Regions from separate parts of the Occallatibacter sp. FHG110214_02 genome, predicted to be linked through region 1. Evidence: predicted binding sites of a transcription regulator. Region 1 holds the regulator's gene; each other region holds the start of a gene.
The links. Region 1 encodes LexA, which represses DNA repair genes until DNA is damaged. Its sites were predicted from a motif close to CANTTCGCTTTTTATTCGC; they were not measured.
Positions count from the first base shown of each region.

Region 2: the regulator LexA is predicted to act here: its motif matches at 3,459-3,477, upstream of uvrB (excinuclease ABC subunit UvrB).
Region 3: the regulator LexA is predicted to act here: its motif matches at 2,688-2,706, upstream of dinB (DNA polymerase IV).
Region 4: the regulator LexA is predicted to act here: its motif matches at 3,313-3,331, upstream of dinB (DNA polymerase IV).

Region 1 covers NZ_JBZYWK010000025.1:43,965-49,451, forward strand. Annotated here, with positions in the region: gene thrC (threonine synthase) at 1-972, shown strand, start outside; gene thrB (homoserine kinase) at 969-1,877, shown strand; gene trxA (thioredoxin) at 2,290-2,622, shown strand; gene lexA (transcriptional repressor LexA) at 2,720-3,325, opposite strand; gene AC5S3R_RS17795 (response regulator transcription factor) at 3,638-4,384, shown strand; gene AC5S3R_RS17800 (sigma-54 interaction domain-containing protein) at 4,416-5,487, shown strand, end outside.
Region 2 covers NZ_JBZYWK010000024.1:19,416-24,902, reverse strand. Annotated here, with positions in the region: gene AC5S3R_RS17360 (heme lyase CcmF/NrfE family subunit) at 1-567, opposite strand, end outside; gene AC5S3R_RS17355 (response regulator) at 807-1,226, opposite strand; gene uvrB (excinuclease ABC subunit UvrB) at 1,444-3,435, opposite strand; gene AC5S3R_RS17345 (PadR family transcriptional regulator) at 3,551-3,907, shown strand; gene AC5S3R_RS17340 (ABC transporter permease) at 3,910-5,487, shown strand, end outside.
Region 3 covers NZ_JBZYWK010000005.1:228,450-233,936, reverse strand. Annotated here, with positions in the region: gene AC5S3R_RS07145 (efflux transporter outer membrane subunit) at 1-909, shown strand, start outside; gene trxA (thioredoxin) at 1,070-1,393, shown strand; gene dinB (DNA polymerase IV) at 1,589-2,590, opposite strand; gene AC5S3R_RS07130 (DEAD/DEAH box helicase) at 2,817-5,487, shown strand, end outside.
Region 4 covers NZ_JBZYWK010000002.1:109,303-114,789, forward strand. Annotated here, with positions in the region: gene AC5S3R_RS02555 (FkbM family methyltransferase) at 196-954, opposite strand; gene AC5S3R_RS02560 (YbaY family lipoprotein) at 1,051-1,854, opposite strand; gene dinB (DNA polymerase IV) at 2,224-3,297, opposite strand; gene AC5S3R_RS02570 (outer membrane beta-barrel protein) at 3,895-5,487, opposite strand, start outside.

The sequences.
Region 1 (5,487 bases):
TTCAAAGATACCGGCATGACAGCGGCTCTTAGCGTTGCGCATGAGCGGGGTTTTGAGTGGGTGGCCTGCGCTTCGACGGGCAACACTTCTGCTGCTATGGCCGCCTATGCGGCTCGTGCCGGCATGCGGAGCCTTGTGCTGATTCCGGAAGGGAAGATTGCCTGGGGCAAGCTCTCGCAGGCGATGGATTATGGTGCGGTAACATGCCAGCTTCCAACAGACTTTGACGGCTGCCTGCGGCTGCTTACGCAGATTGTGAATGAGGCGCCTATTTATCTGCTGAACTCGGTCAATCCTTATCGTCTGGAAGGCCAGAAGACTCCCGCGTTTGAGATTGCCGAAGCGCTGGACTGGAATGTGCCGGACCATCTGATTGTTCCCGGCGGCAATCTGGGCAACAGCTCCGCGTTGGGTAAGGGCTTCCGCGAACTGAAGGAGCTCGGGCTCGTTTCTCGGATTCCGCGAATTACCGTAGTGCAGGCACAGGGGGCAAATCCGCTGGTGCGGACGCTGGCGCTTGGGCCGGGCGCCACGCTTGAGCCTGTCGAAGCCGATACGCGTGCTACGGCAATTCGCATTGGGAACCCTGCGTCGTGGCGCAAGGCTGCCAAAGTGATTGAGGAGACCGGCGGCTGGTGCATTGACGTTACAGAGGCGGAGATCGCCATTGCCAAGGCAGAAATTGGCGCTGAAGGGCTAGGGTGTGAGCCTGCTTCGGCTGTCACGCTTGCAGGTTTGAAAAAACTGCGTGCGAAGGGGCTCATCGGATCTAGCGACACGGTAGTGCTTGTGCTGACAGGGCATACTCTCAAGGATGCGGATTACACCATCGGTTTTCACCGCGGCAGCTTGCTGATGGACGAGGAGAAGGCTGGCGTTTCGGGGCAGATTGAGCCACTGCAGCGAAATGCTGTTTCTGTCGATGCAACTGCTTCTGCGGTACTTGCAGCCATGAAGGACGCCTCGGCATGAGTGAACCTTTCCGGATCAAACTGCCGGCAACATCGGCGAACCTTGGCCCCGGTTTTGATACCGCAGCCGTGGCGCTCGATTTTCATCTGGAAGTTGAAGCAGAGCCTGCAGAGGTGTTTTCCATTCAAGCCACGGGGCGCGATGCGGAGCGCTGTGGCCGTTTGGAAGACAATCTGGTGCTTGACCTCTATCGCGCCATGCTTGCGCGGGAGGGAAAGCAGGTGGTTCCGCTTGCCGTTCGCATGCGGAACGAAATTCCGCTGGGGATGGGATGTGGCTCTTCGGCTGCCGGTCGTTTGGCGGCGCTGATGTTAGCAGTAAGGTTCGGGAACCTTGGGTGGTCCAACGAGCAAATACTGGAAGAAGCTGTGCAGTTGGAAGGCCATCCGGATAACGTGGCCGCCTGCTGGCTGGGGGGCTTTGTCGTAGCGGCGCAGAGGGGCGGTAAAGTCGAAGTAGTTCGTGTTAAGCCTCCGGCAAGTTGGCGTGCGATTGTGGTGATACCCGCTGAACCTCTGGCGACCAGTAAAGCCCGCGCTGTACTTCCCTCAAGCTATTCGCGAGCGGATGTGGTTGCGAATCTGCAGTCCGTGGCGCTATTAGGGCTTGCCTTTGCCCAGGGAAATGGTGAGTTGCTTAAGACGGCCATGTCCGACACGATTCATCAGCCGTACCGGGAGTTAATCTGTCCTATGCTGCCACGCATTCTGCCATTGGCGGGGACGCCTGGCATTCTGGGCGTGGCACTGAGTGGGGCCGGACCGGCAGTACTAGTAATTGCCGAGAGCGAAGCAGGAGTCGTAGCAGCTTCTGCGGCGATTCGAGACTCGCTCGCTGGCCTGCCTGCTGTCGAATTGCAAGTTAGCCAATTTGAGCCTGTTGGCGGATCGATTTTTACTGACTAGGTTTTCTACAGTGCCAGTGCCTCAAACTATGTTACCCCGGTTACGTTCGTGAGCGTTCTTCGACGGAATCCCGCACAAAAGGCACTATTTATCGGCGCGTGCAGGCCAGTTTCATACTGCGAAATTTGGTTACTTTTTGGTTACCTAAGATTTCTTGCTTCAAGTGGACAAAACCCATACTCTACGCATCGTGGGCAGTTCTGGGGGAGGGCTGCTCTAGCGCCCGAGATTCCTTGATGGGGATCCGGGCGCTTTTCCTTTGCAGTGCGTTTTTGTTCCTCTAGGTCTTTGATTTTCCGCTTCGTTGCTCTTCCGAATGCCCCCTTTGCGACTTTCTGCTTCTCTAACGCATCCCATGAGAGACTGGTTGCAGAGAAGCCGGCTTGAGTCGGCAGATGCACGAAGGAGGAACATGGCGGGAGCAGGTATCTTGGAAGTAACGGATGGTAGCTTTGAGCAGGAGGTGCTGCAGAGCGAGCAGCCCGTTCTGGTAGATTTCTGGGCAGGTTGGTGCGGCCCCTGTAAGATGATTGCGCCTTTTGTGGACGGCATTGCCGCCCAATATGAGGGCAAGATCAAGGTAGCGAAGGTGAATGTGGACCAGAATGGCGCCACCCCCTCGCGCTATGGTATCCGTGGCATCCCTGCGCTTTTGTTTTTTAAGGGAGGCAAGGTGGCTGACCAGATTGTTGGTTATGTCCCGCAGGAAGCGATTGCCGAGAAGGTTGAAAAGCTGATTGCGTAACGGCGCTCAGTGATTCGTGGTTAGAAAGACATAAGGCCCGGCATTATGCCGGGCCTTTGCTTTTGTTGATTATGTGGACGGCTTCCTGAACGTTGTCTCAGTGGTACTTTCTTAAGACACCCAGCACGCGTCCCTGAATGGAAACCTGGGAGGCTGGTATGTAGATAGGCTCCATCTCCAGGTTTGCCGGTTGAAGACGCACTGTTTTCCCCTCAGCATAATAACGCTTCAGCGTCGTTTCCGCACCGTGGACCAAGGCAACCACAATCTCTCCCTGCCGTGCGACATTGGTGCGCTCTACGAGCACATAGTCGCCACTGATGATGTGCTCATCGCGCATGGAGTCGCCGCGCACTTCGAGTGCAAAGACATCGCGGTTGCCCACTACATCATGCAGGGAAATACTCTCTGCTGCCTCATTTGTCTCTACGGGCCTGCCGGCTGCGATGCGGCCCGCAAGCGGGAGCCTATCGCTGGTACGCGAACGCGTTCCAGGCGGTAGTAGGTCAATCGAGCGGCTGCGGTTGTGTACACGGTCCAGAAGGCCCTTTTTTTCGAGGTTTGTGATGTGTTTGTGCACGGTTGCGAGGCTCTTGAGCCCCATGCCGCGTGCGATTTCCTCGAAGGAGGGGGAGTAGCCATTGCGGCTCACAAAGGATTCGAGAAAATCGAGGACTTCCTTCTGTCTACGGGTAATAGCCATGGGCGCATTATAGCGAATAAAAAGCGAATTGCAAAAAAATAAGGAGCAGAAAGTAAGGCAATAACAAAAACTCTTGAGATGTGCCTGAGTTTTGTTATCTCTTTGTCCGCTCTTAGTAGACGCCCATTTTGAAACTTATAAACTGCGAATCCCATACATGGAATTCGCTCTTATCTTTTCTGCTTTCCAATCTTGTCTTCAAAAGATTCTCACGCGATGGTGGAGATGCACACATGAGAGCTTTCTTATTCAGATGGCTTAAATGTGGACAAGCTACTGCATTAAGACAGGGCGCAGGAGAAAAGGTTTTTCATGAGACTACTGATTGCCGAAGACGATCCAGCGCTGGGGGTATTTCTCTCGCGCGGCCTTGAGTCCGACGGACACCGGGTTCGACTGGCCCAGAACGGAGCTGAGGCCTTGGCCGCATTCCGAGAGGATTTTCCCGATCTGACGATTCTTGATCTAAATATGCCGGTTATGGATGGCGAGCAGGTGTTGGAAGAACTACGTCGGCTGGATGCGGATCTGCCAGTGCTTGTGCTGACCGGGCGCACGGAGCTTGAAACACGGGTACGTTGTCTTGATCTTGGCGCGGACGATCTGATGAGCAAACCCTTCAGCCTGCATGAGTTGCGTGCCCGTTGCCGTGCCCTGCTGCGCCGCAAGAGGGAGGCTCGCCTAGTACTTCGCGCGGGTGATCTGGAGGTGGATCGCATGGAGCACTCTGTACGCCGTGCGGGCCAACCCGTCTCGCTTACCAACAAAGAGTTTGCACTTCTTGAGCAACTGATGCTCAATCGCGGCCAGTGTGTCTCGCGTGTTGATCTTCTCGACTCGGTTTGGAATATGGAGCCGGCGCAGACAACCAACATCGTAGATGTTTATGTGAACTACCTGCGTCGCAAGCTTAAGGATCCTCCGCCCGGCCACTTGGTGCGTACCGTACGCGGGCAGGGGTACCGCATCCCTTCGGATGCTGAGCTTGCGTTGCCCCCGGTGGCGATAGTCGATCCTTCGGGAACCGGACCTATCGCGAGAATCGCGTCTCAGGCCTAAGCCTAACTATTTTTGCAAAGGAGAATCGCTCATGCCGCAACCCGCCTCATATTTGAATCATGGCTCGCTGCCGTTTAGCCCCTCTTCTGCGTCTATTTCGGCAGCACGGTCACGTCAGCGTACAGTTCTTGTGGTCAGCACGGATGCTGGCTTTCGGCAACGGTTGCGCGATGTGCTTGTGGGGCTTCGGTGGCAGGTGCGTGAGGCTGTAAGCGGAGCGCAGGCCTGGGCAGAAGCCGATGCTGCCGCGCTTGAGGCGGTCATTGTCGATTCCTGGTTGCCAGATCTTGATCTGGGAGAATTCCTTCGGGAGTTTCAGGCAGTTTTTGCAGGCGTGGATATTCTGACAGCAGAGGGAGAGACTCCTGTTGAGGGAACGCGCAGCGCGTATCGACAGGAGTTGCTGTATGTGTTGCGCAGCAATCAGAGCATAGGCGCTGAATCGGTGGATGTTTCAGGGGCTAGCCGGTCTGACACGGCGGCTTGGAATACGGCACCTGTTGTGCTTGAGGCAGCTACTTCTGCAACCTTTACGAAAACGAGTTATGCTCCTGCGCTGGTTTCACAAACAGTTAATTCTGTTACGCCACAGGTGGAACGCCTTCCCGAGCTGATTGGTAATGCGCCGCAGATGCTCGAAGTAAGTCGCCGCATTCGTCTCGTTGCCCCTCGTTCAACACCTGTGCTGATTGAGGGGCCCACGGGCACTGGCAAAGAACTGGTGGCTCGCGCATTGCATCGTCTTTCCCCGCGCAACCGAAAGCCATTTGCTGTTATTAACTGCGCGGCAATTCCGGAAGCGCTGCTCGAAGCTGAACTCTTTGGCCATACGCGCGGCGCCTTTACGGGGGCGGTGCAGGGAAGACAGGGGCGCATTGAGGCGGCAGATGGAGGCACGCTCTTCCTGGATGAGATTGGGGAGATGCCGCTGGCCCTGCAATCGAAGCTACTGCGCTTTGTGGAGTGTGGAGAACTGCAGCGTGTTGGCGATAACGAAACCATCAAGGTGGATGTGCGGATTATTGCTGCTACACACCGACCGCTTGCGAAAAATGCGACTGAGGGTATCTTCCGCTCAGACCTCTACTATCGTCTTGCGGTTT
Region 2 (5,487 bases), on a different contig from region 1:
TACGTAGCCGAGGTAGAGCATCGGCGGGTGAATGACCATCTCCGGGTATTGGAGGAGAGGATTGAGGCCGTTGCCATCCGGAGGAATCTCGCCTTTCAGAACTGAGAAGGGCGGGGCGGCGAAGTTGAGCAGCGCGAGGAAGAAGACCTGGATGCCAGAGAGGATGGTTCCGGCGTAGGCGTAGAGCTTGACGTCATTCTTATGCGTGAGGCGGAGGATGAAGCCGTAGCCCGCGAGAAGCCATGCCCAGAGGAGCAGCGAACCTTCCTGGCCGCTCCACAATGCTGAAAACTTGTAGGCCGCGGGCAGTGCGCGGTTGGAGTGCTCAAGGATATAGAGGATGGAGAAATCATTGGCGAAGACGGACCAGACCAGCGCGAAGGCTGCGCAGGTGACGGCGGCGAAGCTGGCGATGCCGGCGCGGCGGGCGGTGTCGGCCAGCCTTTCCGGCGAGATGCGCGCCGGCTGGCCGGTGGCGATGAGCCGCAAGGCCACAATTCCGGCCAGCAGGTTGTAGGCCGCGAGCGCCAGGGCTACAAGCAGTGCAAAACTACCAAAAGTTGCCATCGGGACTCCAGTTTCGATTTTCGCAGACTCGCGCGGTACTCCGCGCGGCAACTAGATTTTTCTATTTGCCGGTTCAACGCAAAGTTAGCTTAGCGGGAGAACCGCACACAGCCCTGTGCGCCTTATCACAGGGCATCTTCATCCACCTGCCGCAAGCGCGGAAGATGGCGCAACCATATTAAAGTGCGGGGCTATGAGAGCGAGTCGGACTTTTGGTGGAGAGAGGCGGAAAAGCTTTTCTATGCAATGCGCAGTTCGCGTTGCTGGAGCATATTCCGTACAGCGTGGAGCATTTCCTGTGTGGAAGAGGTGGCGGGAAGCAGTTGGACGTTCTCGGAGCCGTATTGGTCAGAACACTCGCCCTTGCGACAGAGCACCAGTACAGGCACGCGCGGGGCGCGGCTAGCAAGCTCGGTGACAAAGGCCGGGCCGGAGAGGCCGGGCATATGCAGAGCCACCATCACAAGCGCAAGATCACGGGCAAAGAGAGGTTGGTCAACGAGAATGAAAGCCTCAGCCGCTCCTGACGCACGCACCACGCGATGGTAGACGGACTCAAGCGCCGCCGTCCTTGCATGGGAGTGGAAAGGATCGTCATCAACCAGCAGAATTGCCGGGGATTGAGGGGCAAGGGCCCAAGGCTTTACAACTGCGTTCAATACACTACGCTCCCTGATTATTCCGATGCCAGCCAGGTAGCAAAAGGTTGCTAGTCTGAAACAAATTAAATCGTTTTAAGTAGGGGGTTCGCGCAGGTATCGAGAAGATAAAGGGTTGCGGGAGGGGCGGGATAGCCGGGCTTTTTGGGGGAGTCTTTTACAAAGCCGGTGCGCCCGTTTTCAGGCCAGGCGCACCGGCAGGAGCAAGTCAAGGAGCTTAGCCGAACAGGAACTCCTTTTCTCGCAGTTCTTTAATGGTGTCGCGGAGCTTTGCAGCCTTCTCAAACTCGAACTTCTTGGCCGCCTCGCGCATCTCGGTTTCCAGCTTGGCAATGTGGGCATCCACCTCTTCCTGCGAGGCAAATTCCGGCATTCCGGCTGCTTCTTCTTCCAGCACTTCGCCGTATTCCGACTTGAGAATCTGCGCCAGTCCCATCTCCATGGAACTGATGACGGACTTCGGCGTAATGCCGTGCTCCTCGTTGTAAGCCTTCTGAATTTCCCGGCGGCGGTCAGTTTCACCGATAGCCCGCTTCATGGAGTCGGTCATCTTATCGGCATATAGGATGGCGCGTCCATGTACATGCCGTGCGGCGCGTCCGATGGTCTGGATGAGCGAGCCGGAAGAGCGCAGAAAGCCTTCCTTATCTGCATCCAGAATGGCGACCAGCGAAACCTCCGGCAGGTCAAGCCCTTCGCGCAGCAGGTTGATGCCGATCAGCACGTCGTACTCGCCCTTGCGCAGCCCCTGCAGCAGCTTCACGCGTTCTAGCGTTTCAATCTCGGAGTGCATGTACCGGCAGCGCACGCCAACCTCGGTGTAATACCCGGCAAGGTCTTCCGCCATGCGCTTGGTGAGCGTGGTTACCAGCACGCGCTGGTTCTTCTTGGCGCGGTCGCGAATCTCAGCCAGCAGGTCGTCAACCTGTCCCTTGACCGGGCGGATTTCAACCTCCGGGTCAATAAGCCCAGTGGGCCGGATAACCTGCTCAACCACAACGCCGGAGGAGCGTGTCAGCTCATAAGGTCCCGGCGTCGCCGAGACGTAGATGGACTGATGAATACGGTTCTCAAACTCCTCAAACTTCAGCGGGCGATTATCCACGGCTGAAGGCAAGCGGAATCCATAATCCACAAGGTTCTGCTTACGCGAGCGGTCCCCGTGCCACATGCCATGTACCTGCGGAATCGTCGCGTGGCTTTCATCAATAAAGAGAACAAAGTCGCGAGGGAAGTAGTCCAGCAGCGTCGGCGGAGCTTCGCCGGGCAGCCGCCCGCTGAAGTGCCGCGAGTAGTTCTCAATGCCGTGGCAGTAGCCCATCGACTTAATCATTTCGAGGTCAAAGCGCGTGCGCTGGTTAACGCGCTGCGCCTCCACCATGCGCCCCTGCGTTTCAAGCTGCGGAACCCACTCGTTCAGCTCCTTCAGGATGGAGTCGATAGCCTCCAGCTTGCGCTCCGGCTGAATCACATAGTGGCTCTTCGGATAGATAGGCAACCGCGAATACTTCTGCTTCACCGTGCCAAACAGCGGGTCAATCTGCGAGAGCGATTCAATCTCGTCACCAAACAACTCAATCCGGTAAGCGCTCTCGTCATACGTCGGATAAACCTCAATCACATCGCCACGCACGCGAAACGCTCCGCGTCGAAAGTCCATATCGTTGCGCTCGTAGAGAATCTCAACAAGCCGCCGCGTAATATCCTTCCGGCTGATGCGCTGGCCTTTTTCCAGCAGCAACAACATGCCGTAATAAGCTTCCGGCGAACCTAGGCCATAGATACAGCTTACCGAGCTGACGATAATCGTGTCGCGGCGTTCAAAGAGGCTGCGCGTAGCAGAAAGCCGCAGCTTGTCCAGCTCTTCATTGATGGTCGCCTCCTTTTCAATGTAGAGGTCGCCGGCGGGAATGTAGGCCTCAGGCTGGTAGTAGTCGTAATAGCTGACAAAGTACTCAACCGCGTTGCCGGGGAAGAACTGCTTGAACTCGTGATAAAGCTGCGCCGCCAGCGTCTTATTGTGCGCCAGGATAAGCGCAGGCCGGTTGCACTCCTCAATTACCTTGGCCATGGTGAAGGTCTTGCCCGAGCCGGTAACGCCAAGCAGAACCTGGTGCTTTTCTCCCGCCGCAAGGCCGCCAACCAGCTCATCGATAGCTTTGGGCTGGTCTCCGCGAGGCTTGTACTGTGTGACTAATTGGAAGTCCATTGCCCAATTAGTATACAGCAAAAGCGAAAATTAGGCGAAAAATTGAAAGGAGGCTGCTTGACAATCCATGGTCGAATATCTACTATCGCTTCTCATCAAGGGTCGAATGTCTTCCATGGCGAAAAAAGAACAGCAACGCGCAAATCTCCTGCAGGGCACGCTGGACATGCTCATTCTGCGAACCCTCCTTTACGGGCCCGCGCACGGCCACCAGATTGGCAAGCACATTCAGCGGACCACAAACGACTTCCTGCAGATGCAGCATGGCTCGTTGTATCCGGCTCTGCATCGCCTTGAAGAGCGTGGTTGGGTCATTTCCAGGTGGGAGATGGCTTCGGACCGCAATCGCGAGTTCAAGTACTACCGCCTGACAGAGAAAGGCAAAAAACAGCTCGTTGTAGAAGAGTCCCAGTGGAAGCAGATGACGGAAGCCGTGGCGCGCGTAATGTGGCCCGTCGCAGAGGAGGGCTGAGTATGCGATGGTGGCAAGCCGGAAAACGAAATGCGGACCTTGCGCGGGAAATCGAGTCTGACCTGCAGCTTGAAGAAGAAGAGCAGCGCGAAAACGGCCTGTCGCCCGAAGAGGCACGCTACGCTGCCCGGCGCGCATTCGGCAATCCGGTTCTGGTTCGCGAACAGGTTCACGAGGCATGGGGATGGGCTCCTGCTGAACATCTGCTTCAGGACCTTCGTTACGCCACCCGTCAGCTATGGAAGTCGCAGGGATTCAGCGCCGTCATCGTGCTCACGCTTGCCCTGGGCATTGGCGCAACAACAGCAATCTTCACGCTAGTCTACGACGTGATGCTACGCCCCTTGCCGTTCGCGCAGGCGGACCGCATCGTCACCGTGCAAGAAAAGGTAGCGGAGTGGAGCAATCTCTATCCAACCCTGCCAGTGAGCGCAAATCATTTCACCTTCTGGCAGCGAAACAATCGCAGCTTCGACTCCATGGCGCTTATCGAGCAGGGCTCCATTCCACTCGGCACCGGAGACCATCCCGCGCAGGTCGGTGCAATGTGGGCCACGCCGGGAATCTTTTCTGTGCTCCAGGTGCAGCCGCAGTTGGGCCGGGCCTTCTCTCAGAGTGAAGGGCAGCGCGGCAACGATCATGTAGCCGTTCTGATGTACGACTTGTGGCGTGAGCAGTTCAGCAGCGACCCCGGTGTTGTGGGCAAAACCATCCTGCTGGACGGTCTTTCTTACACAGTGGTCGGAGTGATGCCCCGGTCGTTCCGAATGCCGTCCATCAACACGCTGGCAACAATTGGCGACAAAAGCCGTGTAATGCCTGCCGGAGTTCTGGTGCCGCTGACCTTCTCGAAAGACAGGCTGGCAGAAGAGATGGGCGACCTGAATTACTTCGGACTGGCCCGGCTGAAAGCAGGAGTATCCGTGAGTGCGGCAACGGCAGAGTTAAACGCGCTGCAGCACTCCATCAGCGCCAATCTGCCCGCCGATGAAAAGGCGACACTCTCCGCCGCGTTGGTACCTTTCCAGCAGATGCTGGTAGGAAACAACCGGAAACCGTTGCTGATGCTATTGGCGGCTGTGGCGGGTCTCCTGCTTGTGGGCTGCGTCAATGTAACCAACCTTCTGCTTGCCCGCGCTGTTGGACACCGGCAGCAAATGGCCATCGCTGCTGCGCTGGGCGCACGTCGCGCCGAACTGGTCCGCATGGCAATTCGCGAAATCGCGGTGCTGGCCGTATTGGGTGGCGGAGCAGGAATCGCGCTGGCAGCGGCGATTGTTCCCATGATGCGGCAGTACCTTCCGCCGGCGCTGGACTTTCGGGGCTCCCTACATCTGGATTGGGCCGGAGCCGGTTGCGCACTGATTCTGGCCGTGCTGGCAACGCTGCTCGCAGGCGCAGCGCCGGCGTGGATGGTCTCCCGCACAGCGCCGCAGGAAGTTCTGCACAGTGAGGCGCGTCTGGCCAGTGAATCGCACGGAAGCAGGCGCATGCGTCGGCTGCTGGTGGGGATTGAAGTCGCCGTCAGCGTCGTACTTGTATTGATGACGGGATTACTGGCCACAAGCATGGCAAAGCTC
Region 3 (5,487 bases), on a different contig from region 1:
CGAGTGATGGTGGCTGCGGAGGCAGCAGACGCATATCTGCAAATCCGGGGCTATCAAGCTCGCTTAGCAGTCGCCAAGAATCAGATCGAGACGGATGAGCATCTGCTCAAGCTCGTAAAGAACCGGCTCGACGCTGGTGCTGGAACTGGTCGTGAAGTTGCAGAGGCTCAAGCGTTACTCGAACAAGCGCGCTCTACGATACCTCTACTCCGTTTGGCGCTCGAAAAGCAGTTGAATCGCCTCGATGTTCTCGAAGGAGTTCAACCAGGAACTTACTCTCAGGAACTCGAAGCCACCGCGCCGATTCCATCTATCCCCAATATCAGCAGTCCAGAGCCGACCGATGTACTGCGGCGGCGCCCGGACATCATCGCAGCTGAGCGGCACCTCGCGGCATCCAATGAGCGCATCGGGGTCGCAGTGTCTGAATACTATCCGAAGCTCTCGCTCACCGGGGTTCTCGGTCTCGACAGTTTGAACTCTGGGCATCTGTTCACGGAGGAAGCATTTCAGCCGGGTGCAATCGCTGGGTTGCGTTGGCGTCTTTTTGACTTCGGTCGAGTAGACGCCGAGGTCAAACAAGCGAAGGGCGCAAATGCGGAGGCCCTTGTTGGCTATCGCCGGGCAGTTCTGCACGCTGCCGAAGATGTTGAAGACGCTCTGGCAATGCTGACTCAGACCGAGGCCTATGGTGCAGAATTGCAGGCTCAAGTGCAATCACTCGTGAAAGCGCGTGACCTATCAGAGCAGGCGTACCGTGCCGGGTCAATCACACTCACAGACGTGCTCGATGCAGATCGGCAGCTCCTCACGGCACAAGATGAACTCGACGCCAACCGAGCAGATTCTGCACGCGCCGCGGTTGTAGTGTTTCGGAGCTTTGGCGGTGGATGGAGTGTTCCTAATTAACGTCACCTGACACGCGGCAGGTAATTCAGCGATGCCGCCTGCAGAAGTCCACAAGTTTGAGCCATCCGGTCGAAGAAAGAATGCGATGGCTCATTTTCTCACCCCTGACTGGCGTGTTAGCGAGCCAGTGAACAACCTCAAACGAGTCATTGGAGGAATCATGGCAAACATATCAGAAGTGAAGGATTCAACCTTCGAGGCGGAAGTTCTTCAGTCGCAGGAGCCAGTCCTGGTTGATTTCTGGGCGGGCTGGTGCGGACCATGTCGCGCAGTCGCGCCTGTTGTAGAAGAGGTGGCAACAAGCTACCATGGCAAGCTCAAAGTAATGAAGATGAACGTCGACGAAAATAACCAGACGCCGGCGCGCTATGGTATCCGCGGTATCCCTGCTCTTCTAGTCTTCAAGGACGGAAAGATTGCTGATCAAATCATTGGGTGCGTTCCAAAGGAACGAATCGATGAGAGTCTGAGCGGGATTCTCTAGCTTGATACGGGCTTGGGAAGCGGTAGAGGTTTATCGCTATCGCTTCCTTAACCGGTTATCGATCCAATCGGGCTACAGATCAAAAAGAGATGACGATGGTTCTGTATCAGCCTGAAAGTTGCTAAGGCCGACGCCTACTAAGCGATAGAGTTGGTCCGGACCAAGTTCAACTTTTTCGCGAAGACCCAATGCGATCTACGTAAGCTCTTCGCATGAGGAGATGCGCGAAGACAAGCTGAGGCTGCGAGTCATGGAGCGAAATTCTTTTGTCTTGAGTTTCAATACCACCGTTCGCGCTCCTCGGGCATTTTCACGAGATGCGACCCACACATTCTCTCCGAGACGGCGAATATGCGACTCACATTCAGATAGTGGAATATCGTCCTGAAATGTGTCTTCCGCAGATATCTGCTTATGAACTCGGTTGGGTACAACTGGATTGTGATCGATACCTCGTGCCAGCTCGTAAAGACGTATTCCCCAACGGCCAAATTCTGCTTCCAGTTCACGCACTTCCATCGAACAGATGTCGCCAACAGTTTTGATGCCGATTTCCGACATCCTCTTCTCCGTGACCTTACCCACGCCAGGGATACGGCCCACAGGCAATGGCAATAAAAAGCTCTGCACTTCGTGCGGTTGAATCACGAAGAGGCCATTGGGCTTCTTCCAATCGGAGGCGATCTTGGCCAAGAACTTATTAGGAGCAACTCCTGCAGAGGCGATCAAAGCAAGCTCTTCGCGAATTGTACTGCGTATCGCTTTTGCGACGAGCGTGGCCGTAGGAAGACCGGTTTTGTTGCTTGTTACGTCGAGATATGCCTCATCCAAGGAAAGTGGCTCGATCAGATCTGTATGTCTCTGGAAGATCTTCCGTATGGCCAGCGATACAGCTTTGTAGCGAGGAAAATCAGGTGGCACGAAGATGGCATCAGGACACAGACGCTCAGCCTGAACTGCAGCCATCGCCGAGCGCACGCCATAACGCCTGGCCTCATACGAAGCTGCGCACACGACAGAGCGCTTTCCTTTCCATGCAACTACAACGGGCTTGCCTTTGAGAGAGGGATCGTCACGTTGTTCAACCGACGCATAAAAGGCATCCATGTCGACATGTACGATTTTGCGAAATCCAATGGCTTCCAGACTGGGGGCGCTCGCGGGAACAGCGGGCGTGCTGGGCACAATCGTAGTCATAGACATTTCGCTACTCACCATAAACTTCGGTTCTCCGGCATTCGTCCTGGTGTTTTGCTCGGTCCCTTATGATGATTTCCGCTACAAGCATTCTCGCATATTCGCTATTTATTCGCCATGCGGATTTGAACCTATCTATAGTGACTCTGAGCATGCGGCGGCTGCGCGAACATCAAGTCTCATCAAAAGTTAAGGCAAAGAAAAGGCGAACAAGGTAGAATATCTCATGGACTTCCCCGCAGAACTGTCCTGGGCCCACCCGGTCACTGCCGAATGGTTCATTCGCCGCTTTGGTACTCCGACTGAACCACAGGTGCATGGCTGGCCGAGTATTCTTCTCGGTAAGCCAACTCTGATTTCTGCGCCAACTGGTTCAGGCAAGACACTCGCGGCATTCCTTGTTTGTATTGACCGTCTGCTGCGCCGAGCAATCGAGGGCTCGCTGGCATCGACGACTCAAGTCATCTACGTCTCGCCACTGAAGGCGCTTTCCAACGACATCCAGAAGAACCTCGCAGAGCCTCTGCAGGAGATCCAGCAGCTTGCACTAGAGAGAGGCTATCTATCGCAGGAGATTCGGACCGCCGTGCGCACCGGCGACACGCTTCAGAAGGAACGTGCAGCGATGCTGCGCAATCCTCCCCACATACTTGTCACTACTCCAGAATCGCTATACATCCTTCTAACCTCCAAGCGCAGCCGCGAGCATCTCGGCCATGTAGAGACGATCATCGTTGACGAGATCCACGCAGTCGCTGACGACAAGCGCGGCTCCCATCTAGCCCTAACTCTGGAACGCCTGGAAGCACTTGTTTGCGGCGAAAACAGGTTATCTCCAGGTGCCTTCATTTCTGGACTCATCTCCCCTCCGCAAAGGATCGGTCTCTCCGCAACCCAGAATCCCATAGAACTCGTCGCAGATTTCCTCACTGGCGTTGGCCCCGGACGAGATCGCGCATCCATCGTCCAGGTAGGGCAACGACGCACTATGGACGTGGCTATCGAGGTCCCGACAGTCGAACTCACCTCTGTCACATCGCAAGCCATGTGGGAAGAGATATTCGATAAGCTTGCGGCCTATACCGAAACTCATCGCTCCACCCTGGTTTTCGTGAACACACGGAAGCTGGTTGAAAGAATCTCTTTCGCGCTTGCAGAGCGGATCGGCGTGGAAAACGTCGCCGCACATCATGGTTCACTGTCACGCGCGCTGCGTCTTGACGCGGAGAGGCGTCTGAAACGTGGTGAGATCAAGATTCTGGTGGCCACAGCGTCGCTTGAGCTTGGAATCGATATTGGCAATGTTGACCTGGTTTGTCAGATCGCAAGCACGCGCTCCATTTCGGTCGCCATGCAACGAGTCGGACGCGCTGGGCACTGGCGTGGCGCCATACCGAAAGGAAGGCTTTTCGCAACAACACGGGACGACCTGATCGACCAAGCTGCGCTGGTACGCAAAATGCGGCGTGGAGAGTTAGATCAGCTCGAAATTCCACCGCAACCAATGGATGTTCTCATGCAGCAGATTGTCGCAGCTTGTGGAGCAGAACCGTGGGAAAAGATGTCGCTGTTTCATGTCCTACGACGTGCCTATCCGTATCGGGAACTCACTGCGGCTCAGTATGAAGAAGTAGTCGGAATTCTCTCTAACGGAATCCAGTCAAGCCGTGGACGATACGGCGTATACCTGATGCATGATGGTATTCACGAGGAACTTCATCCGCGTCGTGGCGCCCGGATGATTGCTATCTCCAATGGGGGCACGATCCCGGACACCGGGCTATTTAATGTGATCCTGCAGCCGGACGAGATCCAGATTGCCACTCTCGACGAACACTTCGCAGTCGACTCCAGTCCAGGAGATGTGATCCTTCTCGGAAACACCAGTTGGCGCGTGCAGAGGATCGATCCATCTGGAAAAGTGCATGTCGAAGACGCGCACGGAGCCCCTCCCAGTGTTCCATTCTGGACGGGAGAGGCGCCACAGCGTACCGACGTGCTCTCAGATGCAGTCAGCGAGTTACGAACGGACATCTCACAACGAACCTCTGCTCTCTCTCCAGAGTTTCTTTCGCCGGCTCATCCCGCAGTCTCATCGACAATCGCCTGGTTAATGGAGCAATGCGGAATCGGCGAATGGGCTGCTCAACAGCTAGTCACATATATTGTCGCGGGAAGAGCGGTGCTTGGCGCTGTTCCGACCAAATCGACCATTATTGCGGAGCGTTTCTTCGACGAGGGTGGAGGAATGCAGCTAGTTCTTCATGCTCCGTTCGGAGGACGGATCAATAAGGCATGGGGTCTTGCGCTTCGCAAACGCTTCTGCCGGGGCTTCAACTTTGAGCTTCAAGCGGCAGCGACCGATAACGGCATCAACATCTCTCTTGCCGAACAGCATAGCTTCCCGCTCTCCGATGTTTTCCAATTCCTCACAGAAGTCACGGTGACGTCGCTGCTCGAACAAGCCTCTCTTGCCGCCCCTGTATTTAAGACTCGCTGGCGCTGGGCTGCCGGGCGCAGCCTTCAACTTCTGCGGAACTCGAATGGGAAACGCATCGCTCCACAGGTTCAGCGCACACGTTCCGAAGACTTGCTGGCCAGTGTCTTTCCGCAAGCTGCTGCGTGTTTCGAGAACATCGAGGGAGATATTCAAATCCCCGATCATCCATTGGTACGCGAAGTGATGCAGGACGTCCTGCAGGAAGCAATGGATCTCAATGGCCTGCTCGAGGTACTGCGTAGCATTCAGAGCGGCGGTGTTCAATGCCTTGCTGTTGACACTCCTGTACCATCACAGTTTGCACACGAACTCATCAATGCAAATCCGTATGCATTTCTCGATGAGGCTGGACTCGAAGAACGCCGAGCCCGCGCGGTATCTCTCAAGACGAGCATTC
Region 4 (5,487 bases), on a different contig from region 1:
GAAGGGTACTGTCTGCACAGTGCTGTACATGAATGTAGCAGTGTTACAGAGGAAAACACATCTATCTCTTGTCCATTCATAAGCCATAGAAGTCAGCGCATCGCCATCGCGCCCGCTCTCTTGATTCTGGTCAAAAGGAGGCTCTTATCCAGCGTGACGAGATAAAAGGAGAGCAGATCTTGTCCGAGATTTCACTCATAACTCCGCGCGGTAAGAGTCCTGAGTAAATCTAGCTAACACGACATCAAACTCAATTACCGTCGTTCCGTCCTTTTCAAGGTTAAGAGGAAAGAATCCGGTTGGGGCATACCCAAGCGAACGGTAATAGACAAGTGTCTCTAGCATATCGGGCTGTTCCCGATATAGCGGCCTGATCCCCGGCATCTCGCTTTGCATTGCCACAACCTTCTCAAGAACACTCGCTGCTCCAATAACCACTCTCCTGTCGTATCCTTGTGTGTCGAGCTTCAAATATATCCGAGAGTTCGCCAGATCAAGCTCTGGAACCACTGTCTCCAATCTCCGAACCATAACGACTTCACGACCTCGATCATCTGCATGATGAGGGAAGGAATCATCTGCATGATCGCTGGCTTGCAGGAAAGAATTCCAGTCACTCGCTTGATAGAGATAAATTTCCTGGCTGGTATTCTCAGCCCCAAGCGCAAAGTTGCATATATCCCAGCGTGTATCCCCCCGTGCGGCATTTTGCAGTTTTGCGAACGATGCTTTAACTGGTTCAAAGCTGATAATTCTCCCTCGGTAACCAATATCTCTGAGGATGGTTCCCCATTCTCCAAAATGAGCACCGACATCCAGCACGCAGTTCACATTTTGTCGCAGTAACAAGCTCAACAGATGGCGGCGATAGGAACCAAAGAACGGGTATAGACCAAATGGCTTCGCAACCGTCTTAGCGAAGTTATATGCAGTATTTCTTATAATATGCGGCATTTAGCATACCTTGTTCAGCGAGATTTCGTAACTTGTTCCATCATTCTTCACGGACCTAATGCAGGACAATCTTTCCTACACAGATCAGCAGCATTGCTAGCGCAATACTTTATCCAACTCTGCCGCCTGTGCTCTAAAAAGAGCTAGCACTTTTCCGTTCTCATCTGACAATTCCAGTTGCCGGTCTGAGCTATTCCACGTTCTTATATGCTTTAGGGAAGACAAGAATTCTTTTTCGATATCCATTCCACGTATACACATCATCATCGTACCTGCGACGCTGTTGAAACGTAATGCGCTTCCCTTCGCAACGTAAGTCCCCGTCAGGCGATTACATCCCCCTGAACCTGTCACGCGACCTTTCGGTTGAAAGACGAGGTAGGCTTCTTTGGGTAGGTTTTCAGACAGGATTTCTTTATCTTCCAACTCAATCAGCTTCCAATGTGTCCCTCTTAGCGGCACGGATTTTCTCTCGGTCAAGATCTCTCCTGACGGGCCTGAGGTGCGCCGCATTAAGATAGTCCCTGCTTTACTGTCATGCCCCTGCGTCAGAACTTGATAGCTCTGATCCGTAGTAAATAGGAGCTGTCCCTTCGATACAACTCGCGCTCGTACTGAATATAGGTGATCGGATTCTATTTCGGATGAGTCATAGCTGATAGTAAAGTGAATGGGAGGATTGCCAGGTCGTTCTATGCGGGTCTGCCCAATCACCACCGCCGGTTTATCAGCTTCGGAGACATCTTGGAGTGTCGCCTCAAAGACCGCATCTGGGGGCAGCGCCATGCGTTCACGATAGGTTGCTGTTCCGTCAATGAAGAGTTGTTGTGCCGTTGCAATGGTCGGCAGCAAAAGCAGTGTAGTAAAAGCGAATCCTGCTCCAACTGTGATTCTCTTCATTGAAGATCCTCCGCATATCGAAAAGCATCAGCCTACATTTCAGGATTATGCAGACCTTTTCGTGTGCAAGCAAGGATGAGGCGAACGATCGCTTGGCAGGTGTCACTTCTGTGCGACTCTCTGCAATGCCAACGACCCATGCAGTGACCGTTAACAGGTGCGATCTGTCCAGGCGTACGACACGAAGATGTCACGTACGCTCAATGATCTCTACTCTTCGGATCTTCTTCAAAAATGTATTTCCGCTCAGCTTGCCCCTCTTTCGATTTCCTTTCCACGACTCCTAACCCGCGACGGAGCCGGATATAGGTTCTGCTCATAGACAAAAGGGCACTAGGCTAAGACTCCTTCCAAGACTAGCTCCTCCGGCTAATGCTCGGTCATAGATTGGAAATTGCTTAGCCCCACACCAACCAAGCGATAGAGTTGGTGAGTTCCCTGTCCTACACGCTCACACAAACGAAGCGCAATCTCGATGAGCTCTTCCTGAGAGGATGGCGGCGCGTCTGGTGTCAGACTACGGGTAAGCGAGTTGAACTCCTTTGTTTTGAGCTTCAGGACAACTGTTCTGGCACCGCGTGCATTTTGCCGCGAGGCCGCCCATACCTTCTCTGCAAGCCTGCGGATATGTGGCTCGCATACGGTGAGAGGCAGGTCTTCCTGAAAGGTATCTTCCGCTGATATTTGCTTGCGTATGCGATTCGGAACAACCGGGCTGTGGTCAATCCCGCGTGCCAGTTCATAAAGACGCAATCCCCAACGGCCAAAGTGCGCTTTAAGTGTGGCCGCATCCATCGCATGGATATCTCCCACGGTCTGGATGCCGAGTTGAATCATGCGTGCTTCTGTGACTTTCCCTACGCCCGGGATACGCCCTACCGGCAAGGGCAAAAGGAAGGACTGCACTTCGTGCGGCTGAATCACGAAGAGACCGTTCGGCTTCTTCCAGTCTGAGGCAATCTTCGCCAGGAACTTGTTCGGGGCGACGCCGGCGGATGCTGTAAGAGAAAGCTCTTCACGAATCTGTTGCCTAATCGCGATAGCTACCTTCGTTGCAGTTGGAAGTCTTGTTTTGTTTTCCGTCACATCAAGATAGGCCTCGTCCAGGGACAAAGGCTCGATCAGGTCTGTGTGACGTTGCAGAATCTCTCGCACAGCATGAGAGACAGCCTTATAGCGGGTAAAGTCAGGCGGAATGAAGATTGCTTGCGGGCATAGTCGCTCCGCCGTTACAGCGGGCATGGCAGAGTGAACACCAAACTGCCTTGCTTCATAAGAAGCTGCACAGACAACGGAGCGCTTTCCCTTCCAAGCCACCACCACGGGCCTGCCACGGAGCGCGGGATCATCCCTCTGCTCCACCGACGCATAGAACGCGTCCATGTCCACATGAACAATTTTGCGCAGCGCTGCGGGTTGAGGCTCCAGCAAAGCGTCGTTCATAACTATAGATTATAAGCGAATATATGGCGAATATGACATGTAGTTTATGGAGAAGTTAAAGAATGAAACCTGCAGTGGAAGATGTAATGGAAAAATTCGTCTATCCCGCAACTCTTTACACACCGCCAGTAATTCCCAACTACCCATCTTTAGCGGACTGGAAGCGACTCAGCGGTCCAAATCTTCGGACATTCTTCAAAACCATGGAGAGGTGGAAGGTTAGTCCGAAAGGCACACATTCGCTCCTGGGTGGAATCCGAGCCACTCCTATAACCAGTTGAAGGTACAGCAGGAAGGTCGGATTCTCTCTCAGGACCGTATGTTGCGAGTCAACTGTATCGTCGGAATTCACAATGCGCTTCACGGTCTGCTCCCCAGTAGCATTTTCATTTTGCGACGGAGGTAGCTCCAGTGGCTCGACAAATCGACCTGGAAATTTGATGAGCTCCGCAAAGGCATGTTGTCACTGATATCCGTTGTTGCCAGTCTCCTTTGGCGAGAACAGGCCAATGCGCTTATTGAGCCACGCTCCCGTATACCAGGAGAATCTGCAACGCACTTTGGGATCGCTCTATGATGATCCATGGATCGCGCACACTAAAAAGTAAACCGTACGCCGAGTTCTACGCGCCGAGCTGCCTCTGCGGAGATTGGCTCGCCGAGCGTAGGCGAGAGAACAGTGCCTACAGCGGTTGTATTCGTGTGGTTCAGCAAATTGGATGCACGCGCATTGAATGTGAGAGTCAACGGATGGGCCTTATCCTTCGGGTTGAGCAGAAACGCGCGGCTCAGATTACCGTACAGATGCCAGACACTCGGCATCGTGCCACGGTTGCGGGGTACATTACCATTCACCGTGTTTGCGGTAAGCAATCCATAGGAAGTGCTGTAGACACCAGGCCCTGGAACAGAAGCATAGGAAGGCCTGTCATTGAATGTGCCATCTCCGTTCGCATCCGTCCCCGTTGTAATGTTGAATGGATTACCGCTGTCTGCAGCTAGTTGACTGGACAGCAGAACTTTCCAGGGAAGGTTCAGAGTTCCTTGAATGGAGCCGCCACTGGATTGCCAATCAGGGCGTGAGGATTCGCCTGCATTGGTGTAGCTGGATTGGGGCGGAGCAATCTGAAGAGGAGCGTCTGATCTAAAATGTACTATGTAGGAGCTCAAATTAAGTGTGAATCGCTTGTAGCCTGTTTGTGAGAGAGCCAGGTCAAGCAAATTGCCTCTGAGGTGACCGGTGTTTTCATACTGAAAGATGTTTTCATTCGGAGCAATTGGCCTTGGCGCCAAAAGCGCCGAAGTTGGATCAGGAGGAACACCGGTGCTGCTCCCAACCATAGGAGCATTAATGTTCCTTGACCGGAAGATTCCCCAGTCTTCGGCATACGTAAAGCTCGCCGATGGATGCCAGTGATGTGGCAGCTCGTGCTCAACACTTATCTGGGTTGCCGCTGCCGGAAATTCAAACACGGAGCGAGAAAATTGATTTCTCGTGGCGACCTGAATCGCCCCGACCACGGGAGTCAATGGACTGCCATAGCTGGGTGAGTACACCATCAGTGATTGCTGACGAGTGCCATTGAGTCGGTATACCTCGGTGGCATAGCTGACCGGCGCAGGAGCATTGAAGATGCCGCTGCGCAGACTGATAACCCAGGTAGATTTTTTGTCCGGTGCCCAGGAGAACGCCACTCGCGGCGCAAAGTTAACGAACGTGCCTGGCGAAGTCTGGAAGGAGTATCGTAGCCCGGTAGACATGCTGAGACGTGATGCGAGCTTAATTGTGTCCTCACCATAGAGGGCAAGCCTCCATTGTGTCAGCGGTACCAGAGGCGTGCCCGTCGTCACCTGATAGGTGGTCGGTGCTCCCCCGATGAGATTCTGGAGAGCCCGTTGATATTGCTGGAGTGGAGTAATGGTTGTTGTTTGTCCGGTGGGATTATTATTCGCGTCGAGCACCGCGGCGCTGCCGCCGCCAAAGACATGCGCTCCGTTGAAGGTAGCAGGATCGTAATTATGGACGAAAAATCCTAATGACTGCACACCGATGCGAATAGAGTGTTTCCCGCGGATGAGCATCACATCATCGTCAATTTCGAGATCTTGCTCACGATCGTTCAGGTTCTGGCTGATCGCGCCGCCACCAGTAAAGTAGCCTGCGACTTCAAGCGACGGTGCCATCGACAA